DNA from 2 places in the Spirosoma aureum genome. Region 1 is predicted to be linked to the other one. Evidence: riboswitches for the same ligand, from Rfam matches in the RefSeq annotation. Region 1 holds a riboswitch; the other holds the start of a gene.
What was found. A riboswitch is a leader RNA that binds a small molecule or an ion and turns the genes downstream of it on or off. The one in region 1 is predicted to bind S-adenosylmethionine.

Region 1 (5,178 bases):
ATATTTGGGAAAAACGTTTGTGGAAGTAAAACAACGCCCGGCTTATATCATCGGCGACACAAGCGACATTGAGGAGACCGTTACAACATGGGAAGCCCCAACCAAAGAGCAACACCCCCTGGGAGGCATATATTATTCACCGTTGATGTAGAAGAGTTTGATACTGCGGTAGAGTTCGGTCACAATATTCCACTGAGTGAGCAAGTGGCCGTTTCAACGCGGGGGCTGCGTTTGCTGGCCGAACGCTTTGACGCAGTTGAGGCTCGTACCACGCTTTTCACTACGGCTAATTATGCCCTTCATGAACCCGAATTAGTCTGGCAGCTTGCTGGTAAGCACGAAATTGCGTCGCACGGCTATTTCCATACGACTTTCGAACCGGCAGATTTGCTTACATCCAGATTAGCGCTGGAGAAATTACTTAATCGTCCGGTAACCGGCTTCCGGCGTGCGCGCATGGGTTTTGTCGACCCCAACGATGTTGAGCAGGCAGGCTATCAGTATAATTCATCGTTGCATCCGACCTGGCTCCCTGGCCGCTATAACCACTGGGGCGAACCACGTCATCCCTTCCGGGAAGCGGGTGTCTGGCAGATTCCGGCATCCGTTACGCCTACCCTACGGTTGCCACTTTTCTGGTTAAGTCTAAAAAACTTTCCGTTTGCTTATTACAAACAACTATGCAGGCAAACGCTTCAAGCCGATGGCTTTCTGAATTTATACGTTCACCCCTGGGAGTTTACGGACCTGTCGGGCTATGAAAAAATCCCGGCTTACGTTCGGCGTCATTCCCGAGAGGAGTTACTTGACCGGGTTGAGGCACTACTTCGCTATTTAAAGCCACAAGGCGAGTTCAGTACAATGCATGAATTTGCCAACTCATTATCGTAAGGAGTCTACGGGATTTTAAAACCGAAAAAGGCATTACTGACCAGTAATGCCTTTTTCGGTTTTAAAATCTAACTTATTCAGATAAATATAACGTCCTCGATAACATCGGTACCCATATCTTTATTTACAAGTTGAATCAGTTTCTGCTTGGCATTGACGAGTTCATTACGCAGTGGAGCTGAAGCGATCTCGATATGTAATTTCCGATCCCTAACGTAGAGACGGTTTGTTCGCGATGCAATCGTTGGCCCCATCATACGTCCCCAGAAGGCTTCGAGGTACGTTTCGTTGAAGCGAGTCTGAAGTTGATACGCTTTCAGCAACTGCCCGATTGCATCCTTCACAGTTGTAGTTCCGGCTACTCGGGTAGCATTTTCACGGTTGTAACGGTAGGTTTGGTTCATCGGGGGGGTGTCTTCGCCACAAAAGTAAATATCCGCCCGATTAAATAAACCTTACTTGCCAACGAAGTCAAAAAAAATAAGGCAACGGTCAGAAAATAGGGTCTGTGTTTGGATTGGCGCGCTTTGGCTAGTATACTTGCGGTATCAAGTCAATTGCCAGACGTCAATCATTTCATACCGACGTCAATTGATTTATAAAGAAGCGAGGAGAGATCAGGCTCTGTGAATCGCTGGCAACCTACCACATGGCAAGGTGCTAACTCCTGCCTAAAGCAACCGCGAAGGCGGACGGTTAGGGACTATAAATCGTTTAATCACATGCGCTACACACGGCACTGTATGCCCTACGAGGCCTACTAAGCATCACTCACCTCATCGCACCGCTAACCGGGAGTGGTTTTGTGCGGTTCCATATGTTTATGGTTTTCAGTGCCGTTATGCCTTCATAATGCCTGAAAACGTTAGGGCAGAAAACGCATTATCCTTTGGACATCCATTATTTTAACTATAAATATTCGTTCCCGCTTGAATCGGGAGAGAGCTTACCGGGTTTTCGGTTAGCTTACACCACACGCGGAACACTGAACAGCGATGGGTCTAACGTTGTCTGGATTTGTCATGCTTTGACCGGCAATGCCGACCCCGGCGACTGGTGGAATGGCATGGTAGGGCCAGGGAAATACTTTAATCCCGATACTGATTTCATCGTCTGTGCCAATATTCTCGGTTCCTGTTATGGCTCAACCGGACCTCTCTCAGTCAATACAACTACAGGAAAGCCCTTCTACCACGATTTCCCGACAATTACCATCCGCGATATGGTTGAAGCGCTGGACCTGTTACGGCAGGAGTTGGGTATCGATAAAATTCATACCTGTATTGGTGGATCCGTTGGCGGAGAACAAGCGGTTGAGTGGGCAATTCTACGCCCGAATCTAATCGAAAATCTTGTTCTGATCGCTGTCAGCGCGGTTGCATCGCCCTGGTGTATTGCCTTCAATGAAGCCCAGCGTATGGCTATTGAAGCTGACCCCACCTGGATCGAACGACGCGACGATGCAGGCGCGTCGGGGATGAAAGCGGCTCGGGCTATGGCCATGATTTCGTATCGTAACTACGATACATATGGCTTTACGCAGGCTCTCGATAACAACGAACAACTCGATGGCTATAAGGCCGCTGGCTATCAACGCTATCAGGGGGAAAAAATAGCCGATCGATTTAATGCCTTTACGTACTGGACGCTGTCGAAGGTAATGGATTCGCACAATGTCGGTCGAAACCGGGGTAGCATTCTGAATGCACTCAACCAGATAAAGGCTCGCGCCCTCGTTGTTGGCATCCGTTCCGATTTGCTGTTTCCAATAGCCGAACAGCAGTTTTTGGCCCGGCATATTCCTAATGCAGTCTACGAAGAGATTGATTCTCTGTATGGCCACGACGGATTTCTGATCGAATTCCGCCCCTTGGGCAGCATTCTCCGAAAATGGATGGCTTCAGCCACGTCTGATTCAAACAAAATGGCCGAAGCAGTAAAAAAGTAAAGCATCAGCCCTTCAATCGCATGAAGCTTTCTTCAACCTGCGGGTAGTATCACTAAAAAATTATTGACTAATGGCAAACGGGTTTATAAAGATTTGACAACACATTTGTCAGCTTATGAGTTAACCCATTCCGGTGCAGTAATCTATTCATGCGGGTTGTAAGAAGCCATTAGGTAACCCTTAATCATACAATAACCAGATGGTCTGGTACGAAGACGACGTTCGGCAACTCGAAGCCAAAATCAAGTTAGTTCATCCCGCATCCGATCGGGTTGTGTTTTATGGTAGTTCATCGATTCGACTTTGGTCGACGCTGGCTCAGGATTTTCCGCAAATCGATACGCTTAATTTAGGATTTGGCGGTTCAACATTAGCGGCCTGTGCCTGGTTTTTTGACCGACTGGTTGTTCCGGCAAATCCTAAATCCATTGTATTTTATGCAGGTGATAACGACCTGGGCGACGGTCGCCATCCTGAGGAAGTTTACCTGTTTTTTTGCGCACTGGCCGATAAAATGCGCCGGGAGCTACCTGATGTACCGCTGTTTTTTCTAACGATCAAACTAAGTCCGGCACGCTGGGGAATTGGCGATAGGATTCGCCTGACAAACAGACTCATTGCCGACGAAGTGGCTAAAAACCCCGCTTTTCGAACCATCGACATGACTTCTCCCTTATTGGGTAACGATGGCCGGCCACGTCGCGAATTTTTTGAAGGCGATGGACTTCATCTTAACCAGGCTGGTTATCAGGTATGGAAAGGAATCTTACAGGAATCGCAGATTTTTAATAATTTGTTTACCTACTAAGTTAGCCTGATTTGCCCTCTCTGATGCAATTTCACCCAATCTATCACCTTCCTTATGCATCGTGAGTATCATAAATGGTTCAGTCCAAATCTGAATCGTGACATGGAGTTGCTTGTCTTCGGCCATTCGGGGGCTCGTGTACTTGTCTTTCCGACCCGACGAGGTCGTTTTTATGAGTACGAAGAGTTGGGCCTTGTAAATGCCCTGGCCGACCGACTTGAAAACGGCTGGCTCCAACTTTTTTGTGTGGATAGCGTGGATCGGGAAAGTATTTATAACCGCTATATTCCTCCACCAGAACGTATTAAGCGGCATGGGCAATATGAAGAGTATATCCTGAATGAAGTTCTGCCATTTTCGCGTCTGAAAAATCCGCAGCCCTTCATGATTTCGCACGGGTGCAGTTTGGGAGCCTATCATGCGGCAAACATTGCCTTTCGTCATCCGCAATGGTTTGGCAAATTAGTGGCGCTCAGTGGCCGATACGATTTATCGGCTCCGGTAGCTGAGTTCCGGGGGTTATTCGATAATTATTATGATGAGGATATTTATTTCCATAATCCCAATCATTTCCTCCCGAATTTGGGCGATGGTATTGTCCTCGACGAATTGCGACGAATGCAGATTGTTATGACCGTGGGAGCTGCCGACCCATTTCTGAACAGTAATCTGGCCTTAAGCGAAACCCTTGGGCTAAAAAACGTATCACACGAATTCTACATCTGGGACGGGCGGGCGCATCAGGCCGACGACTGGTACAAAATGGTGCAGATATACCTCTAGTCGTTATTCTGGTTAGGGTAATTTAGCGGCCAGATTCAGGTATGGCTCCAGTAAATGATGTACAAAAATCGTTTTTTTGTTGTCAGGGTATTTTTTAAAGTACGCTTCGTCGGCCAATAGAATAACAAATGTTCCCGTCCGGACGTAATGACTGGATTGATAAAACGTTGGTGGAATGTATTCTTTCAGGTTTGTTTTTACATATTTCCCCGCAAACTGACCCAGATATTTTTGATAATTCTTCCGCGCCTTCTGGGCTGGTTTAGATAACTTGTTGAACACATATTTCAATGCCAGATTCTTTGGGAATTTCTGTTTTTTCAATAAATCCGGAATATTGGCAAACGGGTTTGTCTGATTAAAATCTTCAAGTGTCTGGATGGTAATCGGCATCTCGGGAACCCAGTCGGCAGAATTGACGACATTAAACCCCCAACCACCGGCTGTCAATGCTTCATACTCATAGGCATAAAACAGATTGCCGGGCTTAGGTGCAGCACTACAATACGTTTTAAATTGAACAGTTGGCGGAATTTTACCCTGCCGTTGCAATTGCTTCAAATGAGACGTCATCAGGTAGCCAATGGCTCCGCCCTGGCTATGCCCCATGATGTAAAAATTTGTGATTCCTGCCCGAACGCATGAATCCAGCCGGGGCAGAATTGTCTGTGCCAGAAAAGCGGCACCAATCAGCCAGCCGATGTGCACAGCAGCCTGAGGATGATCGGCAAGGTGATAATCGAATTTA
Region 2 (5,178 bases), 3.5 Mb from region 1:
GCAGATAAGATCCCTTTGCAAAATGCGGCACGTATAGCGACATTGGCCAGTTTACATGTTCCAGAAAGATCGATAAGGTTCGGCGGATATCGTCGCGGTCGGTGGTTTGTTCGGTAAAAACAAAATAATTAGGGTCCGAAATGACGTAATCCTGCGGGCGAAGGCGGAGAAAGATATCGGCGTGGGCAAAATTATTGACGCAAACTACTTCTGTTTGTTGGATGAAGTCGAAATGGTCAGCCAGCGACTCATTCAACGAAGGGCCATTTCCCAATACGGAGCAGACAGGCAACTGCCGGATAGGTAATCGAGCCATATGGCGGCCACGAATGACAACTTTTACCAATGACAGAAGCGATTTGACGAATTCGCTCAGGAATTGATTTACAGAATTAAAACCAGCTTCAAGCATGCGGTCGGCACCAGACGGGAGCCACTTTTTTCGACAAAATAACGAAAAAAATGCCACATCAGATGGCTATATACATGGAATACAGGATTAACCAGCTCATGATTGATGCCTACCTGTTAATACTTGGTTTTTATGGAGAAAAGGGGTTATAGTGTTTTCTCAAAGATAAGCTTTGGTGAAGACTGGGCACCGAGATTTTGCTTGAACCGTATAAGGCTGGGTTTTGGCCGACGATCGGCATCCAGTGAGACACCCAGATCGAGCAACTGAATGTCCTGTTGTTGGCAATATGTAAATAGCCCATCGATAAGCATAACCATTGGGCTAAACGATTGATAATCGGGGTCTGATGCGGGCATGAAATTGTAAAGAATATCCTGCCGTACTCGTACTGCTACGGTTAGGGCGGCTAGTTTAGCACCGTCTTTTACGGTGAACACATCGAATTGATTGGAGAAATCGGTCAACAAACATGTTAATCGTTCAGGACTTAAGCTTGGCCTATACCCTTTTTGAAGCCATATATGCTGTAAAAAAGTTACCACTTTGTCAATATTGGGCGTTGCCCAATGAGCGAATTGGAAGCCAGCCTCTCTACATTTTCGTAATCGTCGGCGTTCAGATCCATCAATGTTCTCTTCAAAGGAATTTTCGGAAATAGACAAAAAGAAATTCTGATCTTTTTTGAGCACTCTGAACCCCTGCTTGACTAATGTATCTGTAAGGCGTTCTGCTTGTTTAGGTGCGTAACAATGCGGATAATTGACCAGACGCAGCGTAGAAGCCCCCGCGAAACGAGCTGTCTCCTGAAGCGATTGGAGCAACTCGTCTAATACAGTATCTGGCAGATTTTCTGCGAATTCGACGGACCCAAATGGAGCAGCTTTAGGACTAATTGCCCCCTCTGTACCAACAAAAAAGGCGCATCGGGCTTCAGACCGGCCAGTACGTTGATTAAGAGCCGTGAGTAGATGAAACATTCCCTTCTGCTGTCTCAAGTGTTCGCTTTCATTAAAGAAAAAGCCAGGCTGGCAAAACTCGGAAATGTCGGCAGTTGGTGGGTTTTGCTGGCTAATAATAATATAGTCTGTCATAGGCTCCTTTAGCCCAATTGAACTTTAGTAGATTAAATAACCTTTAATGAATACAAAACTAATTGAGCTGATTCGAATTTCTATGGCAACAATTAAATTTAATTGAAACGGGAGTGACAAGTAAAGGTTGGTTATAAAGTGATATCAGGTTGTAGTAGTACCATATTACACTGTTTTAATGTCAAGAATAATAAAAAAACAGATTGTACATTTTTCCAAAACCTCAAATTTTTGTAGTCTTTATAGTAGTTTTTATATGATAATAATTGAAATACTGTAATATATATTGATTTTTGCTATACTATTTAGATCATAAATAGTCAAAATAAAATAATCGGCAACAGGAATGATCTTTAAAACAGGGTGACTTAGTAACCGGAACAAAGTCGAAATCAGTATACATTTGTTTTGGGCTGAGTCGATGCGCAATTCATTGGTGGTTATACAAAAAAGATTGTCACTCTGGTGAACATCCTCAATGTATACCTGTCAACCAAAATATGTACCGATTACTATTCGTACAATAAATAGTATTCGGCCCACCGATTGTAAGAGAGAATATGTCAAATTAAAAATCCCGGCGATCTTATTTCGCCGGGATTTTTTGTTAATGCGTCTACGGGCAATTTGTTTAGAGAACGTGTTTTTTCTTCCCTAGCTGGGCGTATACTAATTGAATGATACCATCTTTCAAACCCAGATCTGGAACAATAATCTTATCGGCTCCAGCCCATCTCATAACGGAAATATAAATCCCGGCGGCTGGTACGATCACATCAGCACGGTCGGCATTCAGACGGAGTTTGTTGATACGGTCTTCCTGGTCAAAACCAGCGATGTAATCACGAATCCGTTCAATTTCTGAAAGGGTTGTTTCTAATTCAGAGGTTTTAGACGCCAGGTTGAATAATTTACTGATGTTACCTCCGGTGCCGACAGCAATAATTTCTTTAGTCGAATCGATATTATCCTCAACCCAGTCTTCAATTTTTCGCCAGGCCCCTTTGGTTTCTTTGCCTTCCAGTAGCCGCACCGAGCCGATTTTGAACGATTTGGAATTGATTTTCTGGCGATTCTCATAGAGATTCAGTTCGGTGCTGCCACCGCCCACATCAATATGAAGAAACTGCCGTTCATCAAGCGCCTGAACTACTACATTATTAATAAGTTCTGCTTCTTTGCTCCCATCAATAATGTTAATCTTAATGCCTGTTGAGGCTTCGATCCGTTTAGCGACCTCGTGCCCATTGGAGGCTTCGCGCATGGCCGATGTAGCGCAGGCCATATAATCTTCCACTTCATGCAGTTCCATCAGCAGTTTGTAAACCTGCATGAGTTTGGCCGTTCGGGCTTCACTTTCAGGAGTAAGCTCGCCAAAATTGAATACATCGTGCCCCAGCCGAAGCGGGAACCGTACGTATTCGACACGCTTGAAGCTAACAACGTTGTCGTTATGTAACACCGTTGAGATCTGCAGACGAGCTGCATTGGAACCGATATCGATGGCTGCTAGTTTCATCAACTATAGTTAGGTAGTGACCAATTCGCCGGAGTGGGGAATGAGCGAACCAGTGAACGGGATTAGTCACAAACTAGTCGCCTATTCATTAATTCGCTCATTCAAAAATTCGCCCAAAAGTAAGCTATTTTTGGGACTATGGGTAGAATATGTATCTTTGCATAAGTGCTTATCAAGAAAGACGGAGGGATTGGACCCAACGATGTCTTGGCAACCAGCCGCTTACTATACAAGTAGGAAAAGGTGCCGCATTCCACCCCAATTTTTTGGGGACAGATAAGTTAGCGTTTCTGCTTCCTTCCCCTGTTTTGATAAGCCCCGGTTTTTACGCTATACTATTTTAAGGCCGCTATTGGCGTGCTTTTAACTCTATAAATTTTGTATCAATTGGAACTGATTACAGACCTTCTGAAACAAAGAATTCTCGTTCTCGATGGTGCCATGGGAACGATGATCCAGCGGTATAACCTGACTGAAGCCGATTATCGGGGTGAGCGCTTTAAAGACTATCCGCACGATGTAAAGGGAAATAATGATTTGCTGTCGATCACGCAGCCGCAGATCATTCAGGAAATCCATAAACAATATCTGGAGGCAGGTGCCGATATTATCGAAACCAATACGTTCAGTGGTACATCCATTGCCATGGCGGATTACCACATGGAAAAGCTGGCCTATGAACTGAACTATGAGTCAGCACGCATTGCAAAGGAAGTAACTGAGGAATTAACAAAGCAAAATCCGGATAAACCGCGCTTTGTTGCGGGAGCAATGGGGCCTACAAACCGGACTGCTTCTCTTTCGCCCGACGTAAATAATCCGGCGTATCGGGCTGTTACGTTCGATGAACTGGTGAATGCCTACTATGAGCAGGTAAGTGGTTTAGTAGAGGGGGGCGCCGACCTGCTGTTGGTCGAAACGATCTTTGATACACTGAATGCCAAGGCGGCTATGTTCGCCATTGACAAGTATTTCAATTTAAACCCGCAGCAGCCTGTTCGCCCAATCATGATATCCGGCACCATTACTGATGCCAGTGGTCGGACATTATCGGGTCAGACAACCGAAGCTTTTTTATATTCAGTTTCACATTTGCCCCTGCTCAGTGTAGGGCTCAACTGTGCATTGGGGGCCGAATTGATGCGGCCTTATATTCAGACGCTCTCGAAAGAGGCACCGTTCTTTACCTCGGCCTATCCGAACGCGGGCCTGCCCAACGAATTTGGTGAATACGACGAAACGCCGGACATGATGGCGTTGCAAATCGAAGATTTCATTAAAAGTAGTTTTGTCAATATTGTTGGCGGTTGCTGCGGCTCTACACCTGATCACATTCGGGCCATTGCCAACGTAGCGGCCAAATATCCGCCACGACAACTCCCAGAGCCTGAACCCTATCAGAAATTGAGCGGCCTGGAGCCGCTCAAAATTACGGAGCAAACGAATTTCCTGAACGTTGGTGAACGAACCAACGTGACCGGTTCTAAGAAATTTGCCCGGCTTATTAAAGAAGGTAATTACGACGAAGCACTGAGCATTGCGCGTGGTCAGGTTGAAGGCGGAGCGCAGGTGATCGACATTAACATGGATGAAGGCATGTTGGATTCGGCAGAAGCTATGAAGACTTTCCTGAACCTGATTGCTGCCGAGCCTGATATTGCCCGTGTACCCATCATGGTCGACTCATCGAAATGGGAGGTCATTGAGGCAGGGCTGAAATGCGTCCAGGGAAAAGCCATCGTAAACTCTATTTCGCTCAAAGAAGGCGAAGAAGCGTTCATTGAACGGGCCCAATTGGTTAAACGCTACGGTGCAGCTGCGGTTGTGATGGCATTCGACGAAACCGGTCAGGCGGATTCGTACGAGCGTCGTATTGAAATCTGCGAACGAGCTTATCGAATTCTGGTCGATAAAGTTCATTTCGCCCCGCAGGACATTATTTTCGATCCCAATATTCTGACTGTTGCAACGGGAATTGAGGAGCACAATAACTACGCCGTTGACTTTATCAATGCTACGCGCTGGATTAAGCAAAACCTGCCGCTGGCTAAAGTCAGCGGGGGTGTATCGAATATTTCGTTCAGTTTTCGAGGTAACGATGTTGTACGCGAAGCCATGCACTCGGCCTTTCTGTACCATGCAATTCGGGCAGG

Region 2: it holds a riboswitch for S-adenosylmethionine, as region 1 does, so the genes downstream of both, metH (methionine synthase) here and G8759_RS07780 (homoserine O-acetyltransferase family protein) in region 1, are expected to answer to the same signal.

Annotation. Positions count from the first base shown of each region.
Region 1 is NZ_CP050063.1:1,925,951-1,931,128, reverse strand. Features, by position in the region: gene G8759_RS07795 (glycosyltransferase family 2 protein) at 1-151, shown strand, start outside; gene G8759_RS07790 (polysaccharide deacetylase family protein) at 88-891, shown strand; gene G8759_RS07785 (DUF721 domain-containing protein) at 969-1,295, opposite strand; SAM riboswitch class I at 1,485-1,603, shown strand; gene G8759_RS07780 (homoserine O-acetyltransferase family protein) at 1,781-2,839, shown strand; gene G8759_RS07775 (GDSL-type esterase/lipase family protein) at 3,039-3,647, shown strand; gene G8759_RS07770 (esterase family protein) at 3,702-4,430, shown strand; gene G8759_RS07765 (lipase family protein) at 4,443-5,178, opposite strand, start outside.
Region 2 is NZ_CP050063.1:7,285,083-7,290,260, forward strand. Features, by position in the region: gene G8759_RS29030 (motility associated factor glycosyltransferase family protein) at 1-412, opposite strand, end outside; gene G8759_RS29035 (GNAT family N-acetyltransferase) at 559-1,506, opposite strand; gene G8759_RS29040 (Ppx/GppA phosphatase family protein) at 2,138-3,025, opposite strand; SAM riboswitch class I at 3,192-3,308, shown strand; gene metH (methionine synthase) at 3,467-5,178, shown strand, end outside.